DNA from 3 places in the Shewanella sp. Pdp11 genome. Region 2 is predicted to be linked to each of the others. Evidence: predicted binding sites of a transcription regulator. Region 2 holds the regulator's gene; each other region holds the start of a gene.
The links. Region 2 encodes LexA, which represses DNA repair genes until DNA is damaged. Its sites were predicted from a motif close to TACTGTATNNNNATACAGTA; they were not measured.
Positions count from the first base shown of each region.

Region 1: a site for LexA is predicted at 2,483-2,502, ahead of AYJ58_RS16275 (DNA topoisomerase III). Genes of this name have one in related genera too.
Region 3: a site for LexA is predicted at 1,687-1,706, ahead of recG (ATP-dependent DNA helicase RecG). Genes of this name have one in related genera too.

Region 1 covers NZ_CP015194.1:3,685,924-3,690,215, reverse strand. The annotation lists gene AYJ58_RS16290 (CvpA family protein) at 1-287, shown strand, start outside; gene purF (amidophosphoribosyltransferase) at 341-1,855, shown strand; gene AYJ58_RS16280 (hypothetical protein) at 2,061-2,348, opposite strand; gene AYJ58_RS16275 (DNA topoisomerase III) at 2,515-4,292, shown strand, end outside.
Region 2 covers NZ_CP015194.1:790,659-794,950, reverse strand. The annotation lists gene plsB (glycerol-3-phosphate 1-O-acyltransferase PlsB) at 1-1,735, opposite strand, end outside; gene lexA (transcriptional repressor LexA) at 1,896-2,516, shown strand; gene AYJ58_RS03635 (cell division inhibitor SulA) at 2,513-3,025, shown strand; gene coxB (cytochrome c oxidase subunit II) at 3,428-4,292, shown strand, end outside.
Region 3 covers NZ_CP015194.1:208,908-213,199, forward strand. The annotation lists gene AYJ58_RS00970 (sensor histidine kinase) at 1-942, shown strand, start outside; gene AYJ58_RS00975 (response regulator transcription factor) at 942-1,538, shown strand; gene recG (ATP-dependent DNA helicase RecG) at 1,723-3,798, shown strand; gene AYJ58_RS00985 (DUF3014 domain-containing protein) at 3,998-4,292, shown strand, end outside.

The sequences.
Region 1 (4,292 bases), 2.1 Mb from region 2:
TCCTTTTTATTACCACTTTGGTACTCGGCGCCTTAGTTAACTATATTCTCGGACAACTTGTTGTCAAAACCGGACTATCTGGCACTGATAGGCTCTTGGGCCTATGCTTTGGTGCTATTCGAGGCGCGCTAATTGTCAGCGCCTTGCTGTTTTTTATGGATGCTTTCACAGGCTCGCCGAACACCCAATGGTGGAAGGACTCTGTGCTAGTGCCCGAATTTGGCGTTGTCATTCAATGGTTTTTTAACTATTTGGAAAACACCTCCAGCTTTGTACCCAAACTATAAGAAAATAAAATAATCCTAAGTGATAGAACATCTTACAATGAGGAAGCTTACCCATGTGTGGTATCGTCGGAATAGTTGGCCAATCATCGGTTAATCAGACCATTTATGATGCACTGACAGTGTTGCAGCACAGAGGTCAGGATGCGGCAGGTATTGTGACCATTGATCGTGGTGCTTTCAGACTGCGTAAAGCCAATGGTCTGGTCAAAGACGTTTTTGAAGTCAAACACATGCAACGCCTACAAGGTAATGCAGGTATTGGCCATGTGCGTTATCCAACTGCGGGCAGTTCAAGCGCATCTGAAGCGCAGCCTTTCTATGTTAACTCGCCATTTGGGATATCTTTAGCCCACAACGGTAACTTAACTAACACAGTCGAATTAGCCGAAGGGCTCATTAAAAAACGTCGCCACGTGAACACCACTTCGGATTCTGAAGTCTTGCTCAACCTGTTGGCCGACGAACTGCAAAAAACCACTAGCTTGACCCTGACGTCGGAAGAAGTGTTCGATGCGGTCGCTAACGTACACCAACAAGCTCGTGGCGCCTACGCGGTAGTTGCTATGATCATTGGCCAAGGCCTAGTCGCGTTCCGTGACCCATTTGGTATTCGTCCTCTGGTGTTAGGTAAGCATGAAACGCCAACGGGCACTGAATACATGGTCGCTTCTGAAAGCGTGGCACTCGATGCCGTTGGCTTTGAAGTGATGCGTGATGTCGCACCGGGTGAAGCGATTTATGTGTCAATTGACGGTCAGCTGTATACCCGTCAATGTGCAGCCGAGCCTAGCTATGCACCTTGTATCTTCGAATTCGTCTATTTTGCCCGTCCAGATTCGACGATCGACAAAGTGTCTGTATATGCCAGTCGCGTCAACATGGGCGCTAAGCTTGGCGAGAAGATTAAGAAAGAATGGTACGATCACGATATCGACGTGGTTATTCCTATTCCTGAAACCTCTTGCGATATCGCGCTGGAGATTGCCCGTTGCATGGACTTACCGTACCGCCAAGGTTTTGTGAAAAACCGTTATATTGGCCGTACTTTTATCATGCCAGGTCAACAGGAACGTAAGAAGTCAGTGCGTCGTAAGTTGAATGCGATTAACACTGAATTCAAAGGCAAAAATGTCTTGCTGGTGGACGACTCTATCGTTCGCGGTACCACGTCTGAGCAAATCATCGAAATGGCCCGTGAAGCGGGGGCCAAGAAAGTGTATTTTGCCTCTGCCGCGCCGGAAATTCGTTTCCCGAACGTGTATGGTATCGACATGCCAACGTCAAACGAGCTTATTGCCCACGGTCGTGATGCCGATGAAATCGCCAAGTTAATTGGTGCCGATGGCATTATTTTCCAAGACTTACCCGATTTAATTGAAGCGGTAAGAATGGAAAATCCAGCGATTAAACGTTTCGAAACTTCTGTTTTTGATGGTCATTACATCACTAGCGATGTGGATCAAGCGTATTTAGATCACTTGACGCAATTGCGTAATGACGATGCTAAAGCCGACCGTAACAAAGATATCGGTACCAACTTAGAACTGCATAACGTCTGTCATCCATAAGGTGAAACGTTAGGCGGATAAAAAGCCAGTGATAACGTCACTGGTTTTTTTATGGATCTTTTATAAATTGTTAATCGTCATTAGGGAAAGGTATCGCGATTGGGCGAGGGAACACGCCAGTGGATATTTGTTCTCGACATCCGCGTACTCAATCCATTGTTGGAGATGCGAGGCTACTGATCTTTTCAGCCATAGGTTAGTTGGCTTATGCCCAGATCCACAGCAGCATCCATACCCCGAATAAACTGCTTAAGCTATAGCGGGTGACTTGATGTTTAAGCACAAGCGATACACTCACCGCAATCGGCATCATTAACATGAATCCCCAAGCTAAAGGCATGGCGATGATTTTCATTTGTCCCAGCCAAGTGCTTGTGAGCATACTTATCGCGAGTAACATCAGGCTATGAAATAACAGTAACTGATTGAATCTTAATATCAATGCTGGACTGATTGTCATCGTCTGCCGCGCATTTATTGCAAATTGTCTCATAGCCACTCCTCTAAATTTCAGTGTATCTTAGTAGTTGTTGAGAACTATTCGCAATTGAATTTACATTTGAGTTTTGGTATTTAAGCTCGGTGCACAACAGAAATTTGCACTTAACGGGCATTTGGGCTAAATTGTACTGTAATTATATCCAGTGCTTGGTGTTTGTATGATCCTCTATATCGCAGAAAAACCTAGCCTAGGGCGGGCCATTGCCGATGTATTGCCTAAACCCCATAAAAAAGGCGATGGATTTATCGAAGCCGCCAATGGCGATTGTGTGTCTTGGTGTGTCGGTCATTTGCTCGAACAAGCGCAGCCTGATGCCTACAATCCAGAATATAAGTCTTGGAAATTTGAGCACTTACCCATAGTGCCGGACAAGTGGCAACTCAAACCTAAGGCCGCAACTCGCAGCCAACTCACAGTGCTAAAACGATTAGTCAAACAAGCCAACACGCTGGTTAATGCGGGCGATCCCGACCGTGAAGGGCAGTTACTGGTGGATGAAGTGATTGCTTATCTTGGGGTGACAGGGGACAAACTACATCAAACCCAGCGTTTACTGATCAGCGACTTAAACCCACAAGCCGTAAAACGGGCGTTAACTCAGCTACGCAGTAATCGCGAGTTTATTCCTTTGTCCACTTCGGCCTTAGCCCGTAGTCGTGCCGATTGGCTTTACGGCATGAATATGACGCGTGCGTATACCATCCAAGGTAAAAAGGTCGGTTATCAAGGCGTGTTGTCCGTTGGGCGTGTACAAACGCCTTTACTCGGGCTAGTGGTGCGCCGTGATGAAGAGATTGCCAATTTTCAATCTAAACCTTTCTATGAAGTGCTAGCGCATTTGGCGACCGAAAAGCAAGAAACCTTCAGTGCTAAGTGGCAACCCAGCGAAGCTTGCCAGCCATATATGGACGAAGAAGGGCGAGTACTAGCCAGAGGGTTAGCGCAAAATGTGGTGAGTCGCATCCACGATAAACCCGCTTTAGTGACCCAATTAGTGGCTAAGGACAAGAAACAGAATCCGCCTTTGCCCTACAGCTTATCCGCGCTGCAGATTGATGCAGCAAAACGGTTTGGCATGAGTGCTAAGGACGTGCTCGATACCTGCCAGAGTCTGTATGAACGCCATAAGCTCATTACCTATCCTCGCTCCGACAGCCGTTATTTGCCCGTCGAGCAACATAGCTTAGCGCCGTCGGTTCTTAAGGCGATTAGCAGCGGTGCCGCTGAGTTATTGCAAGGCGCCGATGCCCCCGATCCACGGCTTAAATCCAAGGCATGGGATGATAAAAAAGTGGATGCCCACCACGCCATTGTTCCTACCGAGAAGACGGCTAACTTATCCAGCTTGAGTCAGCGTGAGAGGCAGTTATATCTTCATATTGCCCGTCAATACTTAGCCCAGTTTTATCCAGTCTATTGTTACAGTGAAACCACAGTGCAAGTGACAATTGAGGGCGGCTTATTTAATACCAAGGCGCGTCAGGATAAATCCCTCGGCTGGAAGCAACTCTTTGCCCGCCAAGAGCCAAATGGCAGTAAGGCGAGTGGCAACAGGTCGACGGAAGAAAGCGCAGGTAAGGATGATGAGGAGAATGACGAGTTTATCGGCCAATTGCCCCCTCTGAAATTGGGGCAGGTTTTACATTGTACTCGCGGTGAATTGCTTGAAAAAAATACCCAGCCGCCAAAAGCTTTTACCGATGCCACTTTACTCGGTGCTATGACGGGGATCAGCCGTTATGTCACCGACGCTGAGATCCGTAAAATACTCAAAGAAACCGATGGTTTAGGTACTGAAGCCACCCGTGCAGGTATCATCGAACTGCTATTCAAACGCGGTTTTTTACAACGCTTAGGCAAATCCATTGTCTCGACAGACGTGGGTAAGGGCTTGATTAACAGCTTGCCCGCGAGTGCGACTACGCCGGATATGAC
Region 2 (4,292 bases):
CTAGATGCTTGCCATCACCTTCGGCAACCGAAGTGTAAGCAGTGTAAGGCACTTTTTTGAGTAGGGTCAGATACAAATCAAGCTGACGCTCCAACAGACTGCGCTCTAAGGCATTTTGATCTGTCGCCAGCAACACTAAGCTCGTCAAGGTCACTGAACTCGCTGCCGCCGCATCATTGATACGTGTCATCACTCGATTCGCTAGCACGTTTACCGCTGGCGTTAACCAACTCGGTTTTTGCTCAGGATCATCGGCTACCTCATTACGCCAGTTTGGCGCACGCTCATTTAAGAAGTTTTGCAGGGTAATGGGCTCGCCAAAGTTCACATAACCTTGGCCGAAATTACCCAGTTTGCGGATCGCGCCAAACACTTGCCACACAGATTCTTTTTTCTTTTTCTTACCGCTTAATTCTTTATGGTAAGTCGCTACCTCCATCACATGGTCGTAGCCTAAATATACAGGCACTAGCGTGACTGGACGCTCGATACCGCGCAGCACGCTGTTCATCGTCATAGCGATCATGCCAGTTTTGGGCGCCAATAGACGCCCCGTACGTGAGCGGCCGCCTTCGGAGAAATATTCCACCGAATAACCTTTAGCAAACAGTTGATCTAAATACTCACGGAATACTGCGGTATACAGCTTGTTGCCATTAAAACTACGGCGGATAAAGAAGGCACCACCGCGACGGAACATAGGTCCAGCAGGCCAGAAGTTGAGGTTAATACCAGCGGCAATGTGCGGCGGAACCATACCTTGATAGTACAAAATATACGATAACAGCAGGTAATCCATGTGACTGCGATGGCAAGGCACATAAACAATCTCGTGACCATCGTGGTGTAACTGGCGAACTTGCTCGGCACCTTTGATATTGATCCCGCTGTAAAGCTTGTTCCATAACCAAGTTAAGAAACGCTCGGCAATACGAACTAAACTATCTGAGTAATCGGCAGCGATTTCATCGAGATACTCAATGGCTGTCTCGCGCGCTTGGGTCTCTGAAATCTTCTTACTGACGGCTTCTTCTTGAATCGCTTTACGCAACGATTCAGATTTGAGCAACGAATGAAACAGTGCTTGGCGATTTGGCAGCACAGGCCCTGTCATCACCTTGCGTTGACGACGGAAATGCACCCGCGCGACCCGCGCTAACTTATGGGCGATACCCATGTCTGTGCCATGCTCGTCGGCCATATAACGCAGGGATACCGCATTCGAAAACTGCACGAAGTTATGTCGACCTAAGAACAGAATCATCAGACACTTACGCAGCCAAGTCGGGTTTTCCCGCTCAAACACAGCCGCCTTCATAGTGTCGTCTTCTTTCCCTGGTGTGCGGCCCCAATACAGGCTCACGGGCACCAGTTGAATATCCAATTCAGGGCGCTCCTTATGCACGGCTAACAAACGCATAAAGCATTCGAGGAAAGGCTCGTTACCGGCACGCTCGCCAAACAGCGGCTTACGCCCCTGGAGGCAGACAACCCGAGGCGCAATCACACCATTCGCCACTAAAGGCTCATAGGGGCTCGGTAGTCCTAACTTTGCCGTTATTTCACTCAGGGCAGCGATGTCACTCAGCGATTCCGTTTTCATCACATAAGCAAGGGGTCTGGAGGCATCCAGATTCAGATCGGCAAAGGGATCCTGAGGCACAACAATAGTGTGCACTAAGTGTTTTTGGATCCAGCGTAATGATTTCAACCAAAGAGAGTCGTGTTTAGGCATTATTCTTATGCAATTAAGTACGTTTACTAGCCCGATAGAATACCAGACTATGGGTAATATTCGCTAATTCTCTCCAACATAGCTAAAAAGTGGTTAATACTTGCGCTGCAAATAATACTGTATATACTAACAGTAACTGTATAGAAAAACAGGAAACACCATGAGACCTTTGACGCCACGCCAAGCTGAAATTTTAGAGCTAATTAAACGAAATATTGCCGATACTGGCATGCCACCCACACGGGCAGAAATCGCGACCCGTTTAGGTTTTAAGAGCGCCAATGCGGCTGAAGAGCATCTTAAAGCGTTGGCGAAAAAGGGCTGCATTGAGATCATGCCGGGCACTTCGCGGGGCATTCGCCTACCTGCGGAAGTCGAAGATTTAACTGAAACAGGTTTACCGCTCATCGGCCAAGTGGCCGCGGGTGAACCTATCCTCGCCCAAGAACATGTTGAACAGTACTACCAAGTCGACCCGAGCATGTTCCATCCCGCCGCCGATTTCTTACTGCGGGTTAAAGGCGACAGCATGAAGAATATCGGCATTCTCGAAGGAGATTTGCTGGCTGTTCATAAAGTACAACAAGCTAGAAATGGTCAAGTGGTTGTCGCTAGAGTCGACGACGATGTCACTGTTAAACGTTTCGAAAAAAAAGGCAATGTGGTCTATCTACACGCCGAAAATGAAGACTATTCCCCGATAAAAGTGGATTTAGGCTATCAAAGTTTAACAATTGAAGGACTCGCCGTCGGTGTGATCCGTAATGGAGATTGGCTATGAACAAACTACTTGGCAATGCACCCCGCCATCCGGGCTTGTGGCTCGATGAAGTCCGTGATGCCGACTATGACTGGCACCACGCACCTATCGCCTGCATGCCAACTAAGACTCAAGGCCGCCAAGAGTTAATCCATTTGAGTGCGCAACTCGCCCAGTTAAGCCAACAGGGTCGTTGGTTAGTACTCATCAACCCACCGAGCATTGGCTACAAACAAATGCTCGCCAATGCAGGCGTGCGTATGGACAGAGTCTTGCTGGTGCACGCTAAAGATGAAGTCGAAACCCTGTGGGCGATGGAAAAAGCCTTAACAAGTGGTACGTCCAGTGCAGTTATTACTTGGACCCAATCACTGGATGCACGCGATAATCGTCGCCTGCAAATCGTGGCTAAAAGTGCCCGCGCCATGGGCATAGTGCTTGAAGACGTAAACAGTCACTTACATGGCGACGTACGCATTGAGCAAGGCAATCTCTTCGGCCAACAATCTTTTTTTAGCGCTGTACATTAAATATTCATTTATTTTTTTACCTTGAAAGCCGCCTCGCCTATGAATGTGAGGCTTTTTTTTGGCAATTTTTCAGACAATTAGATAAATAAGTGATCTTGATCAATATTTAAACAGCAAGTATGGTTGATTTAGTCGGCGATGATATATCGCCGCCCGTGGCAAATAACTCGAGCCGTAATCGAGTTCAAAATGCCACTAAAAATAGAGAAAAGATTTATTTCAGTCGTATGTGCCAGCGTGGCTAATACCAGCAGTAACAATACTTAATTAAAAGTAACAGCCGCCAACGCACGTTGAAGTCAAAAACGCTTTTTTGGAAACTGAAGAGTTTGCATAGAGTTGAGACTTACTGTGTTGCTCTTCTTTGTAGTTGCTATTCGCAATTGGCAGAGGAGAAGTCTTGTGAAGCAATTGTTGTATTGTTTACTCGTGGTGTTATTCGCACCACCGTTGGCCGCCGCGGACATGCGGTTCAACATGACCCCTGGCGTAACCGAGATCAGTGGCAAGGTTTATCACTTGCACATGACCATCTTGTATATCTGCTGCGCCATTGGCCTTGTGGTCTTTGGCGTGATGATTTACGCCATGATCAATCACAGAAAATCCAAAGGCGCTGTCGCGTCGCACTTTCACGAAAGCACTAAAGTTGAAATCGCTTGGACGATTCTGCCATTTATCATTTTGATCTTAATGGCGATTCCAGCGACAAAAACCTTAATTGCGATGGAAGATCCCAGCAATGCCGATCTCACCGTTAAAGTCACAGGTTCCCAATGGAAATGGCACTACAGCTATTTCGATCAAGACATTGATTTTTACAGCATACTCGCAACCCCAAGAACACAAATCGACGGTACCGAAACCAAGGGTGAACACTACCTTTTGGAGGTCGATAAGCCGCTCGTGCTGCCGATAAACCGCAAAATTCGCTTCCTGATGACCTCAGAAGATGTGATCCATTCATGGTGGGTTCCCGCTTTTGCGGTGAAGAAAGATGCCAACCCAGGATTTATCAATGAGGCCTGGACTCGCATAGACAAACCCGGCATTTACCGTGGTCAGTGCGCCGAGCTTTGCGGTAAAGACCATGGTTTTATGCCCATTGTAGTGCAAGCCCTACCCGAAGCCGAGTTTGAAGCTTGGGTAGCGGAGCAAAAACAAGCTGCAGGCGCGGCGGCAGAAGCTGCTCAAGCTGCATTGTCACAGACCCTTAGCAAAGAGGAGCTAATGATCCAAGGTGAGCAAGTTTACCTCGGTCACTGCG
Region 3 (4,292 bases), 580 kb from region 2:
TTTATTGCCAGCTATTTTTGGACCTATAAGTGCAATAACCGTAGCGCCTATCGGCCCATTCTGATTATGGTGGCGATAGCAATAGCGATCACCCCAATCAACCCAGGATCTATCTCACTCTTCACTTTTGCGGCTTTTTTCATTGGTTTTTTTTACCCTCTACGGACCTGTCTATTGGCGCTTGCTGCCATCATCGGCCTACTATTTGCCCTCAATGAGATTTACCACTTTAACAGTTACTACTTTCCGCTTTACGGCTCGGGGTTAGTGCTCGGCGTGGGTATGTTTGGTGTTGCCGAACGCAGACGTTATCGGCATAAATTAAAAGAACAGCAAAGTGCCCAAGAAATTACCACCTTGGCCACTATGCTTGAGCGTGAGCGTATCGCGCGCGATCTACACGACATTATGGGCCACAGCTTATCTTCGATTGCGCTTAAGGCGGAACTGACCGAAAAACTGCTGGAAAAACAAGAATACCAACTGGCCACTACCCAGCTTAATGAACTCGGTCAAATCGCCCGCGAGAGCCTCAGCCAAATTCGCCATACTGTATCGGATTACAAACATAAAGGACTCGCGGATAGCGTGACACAACTGTGTAAACTATTGAGGGAAAAAGGGATCAGTGTCGAGCTAACAGGCAGTATCCCCAAATTACCCGCCAGAATGGAGAGCCAGCTAGGGTTAATTGTCACTGAACTGGTGAATAATATTTTACGCCATAGCGGCGCAAGTCAATGTATTATCGACTTTATTCAACAGCCAGATCGACTAATCCTTGAAGTCAAAGATAATGGCACAAGTAAACCTATCGCCGAAGGCAATGGCCTCACTGGCATACGCGAACGTCTCGACATTTTAGGTGGCAGCTTGAGCTATAATCTCGAACAAGGATATGCATTTACCGTCAGTTTACCTTTGCAGGGAGCAACAGATTAATGAAGATTTTATTGGCGGAAGATCAAGCCATGGTGCGTGGCGCACTCGCAGCACTCCTCACGCTTGCGGGAGGCTTTAATATCACCCAAGCGAGTGACGGCGACGAAGCCCTTAACCTACTCAAACAACAAAGTTTTGATCTCTTGCTAACCGATATCGAAATGCCCGGGCGCACAGGCCTTGAGCTGGCCGCTTGGGTAAAGGAGCAACACAGCCAAACTAAAGTTGTGGTCATTACTACCTTCGGCCGCGCTGGCTATATCAAACGCGCCATCGAAGCCGGTGTCGGCGGGTTTCTGCTTAAAGATGCCCCCTCGGAAACCTTAGTCAACGCGATTCAACAAGTGATGGCGGGTAAACGGATAATTGATCCTGAACTGGCCATGATGGCAATTGGTGACGTCGACCCACTCAACGATAAAGAACGCCGCGCCCTTCGCCTCGCTAGCGAAGGTAAATCCACCGCCGACATCGCCGAAACCCTCTTTATCGCCGAAGGCACAGTGCGCAACTATCTCTCCGAAGCCATAGCCAAACTCAATGCCAGCAACCGAATCGATGCAGCGCGGATCGCCAAACAAAAGGGTTGGCTGTAATCAGATTAACGGTTAACCACTCTTTCGATTATATCGACAATTTCTGCGGCCTTAGTCGAAACCTAAGGGCCGCAAACTGACGTTAGTTAGGCTAGCAAATAAGTCCCTCATTCTGCTTGAGATTGCCTTACGCTTATTCTCTGTTAATATATGTATAAATTCACAGTGATTGAGTGCTAACGACTTGCAGCAATTGGATCTTGTTCCGATCACCGACCTCAAAGGCGTCGCCAAAAAGGTCGCGGAGAAACTCGCAAAGCTCGGCATCACAACAGTACAAGATCTGCTGTTTCACTTACCCCTGCGCTACGAAGACAGAACCCAAATCTATCCGATTGCCGCCCTCATGCCCGGCAGTTACGGCACCATAGAAGCTGAAATCCAATCGACGCAAATCATCCAAGGCCGCAAGCGCATGCTGGTCTGCAATGTGCGCGATGATACGGGCAGCTTGAGCCTGCGCTTCTTTAACTTTTCTGTCGCCCAGCGTAATGCCATGCAAAATGGTTTAATGATCCGCGCCTACGGTGAAGTGCGCCGTGGTGGTCACCAAGCCGAGATAGTGCATCCAGAATATAAAGTCGTCTATCCCGGTGAAGATGTTCACCTGAGCGATACCCTAACGCCGATTTATCCCACAACTGAGGGCTTAAAACAGGCGAGTTGGCTAAAGCTGACCGAGCAAGCTTTGGCATTACTGGAAGATGGCGGTTTAACTGAGCTGCTACCACCGCAGTTGCAACCGAATAACATCAGCCTTAAACAAGCGCTGCAGACGCTACATCGACCTCCTGCGGGGATCTCTCAGTTCGATTTAGAGCTAGGCCAACACCCAGCCCAGCAGCGACTGGTGCAGGAAGAGTTACTCGCCCATAATCTCAGCATGTTACGCCTAAGGCAGCGCAGTAATTTAGATGCAGCGGTGACCATGCAGGCCACGGGGCAGTTGCTCAATCCCTTCCTCGCCGCTTTGCCCTTTAAGCCCACAGGCGCCCAGCAAAGAGTGGTGGCCGATATAGGCAAAGATTTAGAAAAGCCGCACCCTATGATGCGCTTAGTGCAAGGGGATGTGGGCTCGGGTAAAACCTTAGTCGCGGCGATGGCTGCGCTGCAAGCGATTGAAAACGGTTATCAAGTTGCCATGATGGCGCCGACCGAGCTATTGGCCGAGCAGCATGCAACTAACTTTGCCGCTTGGTTTGAGCCACTCGGGCTTAAAGTCGGTTGGCTAGCGGGTAAACTTAAAGGCAAGGCAAGAGCGCAATCCCTTGCGGATATTGAATCCGGCGCCGCCCAAATGGTGATTGGCACCCATGCCATCTTCCAGCAGCATGTGGTCTTTAATAAACTCGCGTTAATTATCATAGATGAGCAGCACAGATTCGGCGTACACCAACGCTTAGGTCTGCGGGAAAAGGGCGTGAGCCAAGGTTTCCATCCGCATCAATTGATCATGACGGCAACGCCGATCCCGCGCACGCTAGCGATGACAGCCTATGCGGATCTCGACACTTCTATTATCGATGAACTGCCGCCGGGACGAACTCCAGTAACCACAGTGGCGATTGCCGATTCACGCCGCAACGAAGTGCTTGAACGGGTACGTAACGCCGTCATCACAGATAAACGTCAGGCCTATTGGGTGTGTACTCTGATTGAAGAATCCGAAGTGCTCGAATGCCAAGCCGCCGAAGACACGGCCGAAGAACTGCGCCTCGCCCTACCCGAGCTCAATATTGGCCTAGTGCATGGCAGGTTGAAGAGCGCTGAGAAACAACAAATCATGGCCGATTTTAAGGCGGGCATCATTCATCTTCTTGTGGCAACGACAGTGATTGAAGTCGGCGTAGACGTGCCTAATTCCAGCCTGATGATCATTGAAAACCCTGAACGTTTAGGCTTAGCGCAATTACACCAACTACGCGGACGAGTCGGCCGAGGCGCCATCGCAAGCCATTGTGTGTTACTCTACAAGGCGCCATTGAGCCATACCGCCACCCAAAGACTGAGTGTACTCAGACAAAGTAATGACGGTTTCATCATAGCGCAGAAAGATTTAGAAATTCGTGGCCCGGGTGAAGTGCTTGGCACTAAGCAAACGGGACTGGCCGAACTGAAAATTGCCGACTTAGTGCGCGATCAAGCTTTGATCCCGCATATTCAAAAACTGGCAAATCACGTGATGGCGCAGGCCCCCGAAAAAGTCGATGCGATTATCTTACGTTGGCTGGGGCACAAGCAGCACTATGTGCAGGCTTAGGCTGTAAAGGGGAAAGGCCGAGGAGTGACATCTGCCTCGATACTCAAAATAAATTGTTTATGTTCAGCTAAGCGCTATAGACAAGCGCATGGAAACTTGCAAAATGAACCAGCGGCATTCCAATCGTCCGCTCTTGCACTTTTAATGTTAGCTGCATGTATTCACCACGTTACCTTGACACTCAAGCGAAGGATGTAAAATGCAAGTTAATCAAGATGATAGAATAACACCTCAAGAGACTTCTTCTAGCAGTAATCGCTTTGCGCTTTTTGCGATCGTGCTCGTCGTGCTGCTTTCTGTCGGAGGATATTATTACTACAGCGGTGACTCAGATTCACCTAAACTCATCCCTAACGCGCCAATTGTATTGCCTGAAACACCGCCCTCTGAGCCTATGACGCTCGAAAGTGCGCCAGAACCAGAGACCACAGAGACGACCCCCGTGGCCCCTGAAACGGACACTAACAGCCCAGCAACCCCTGCGGTAACTGAGC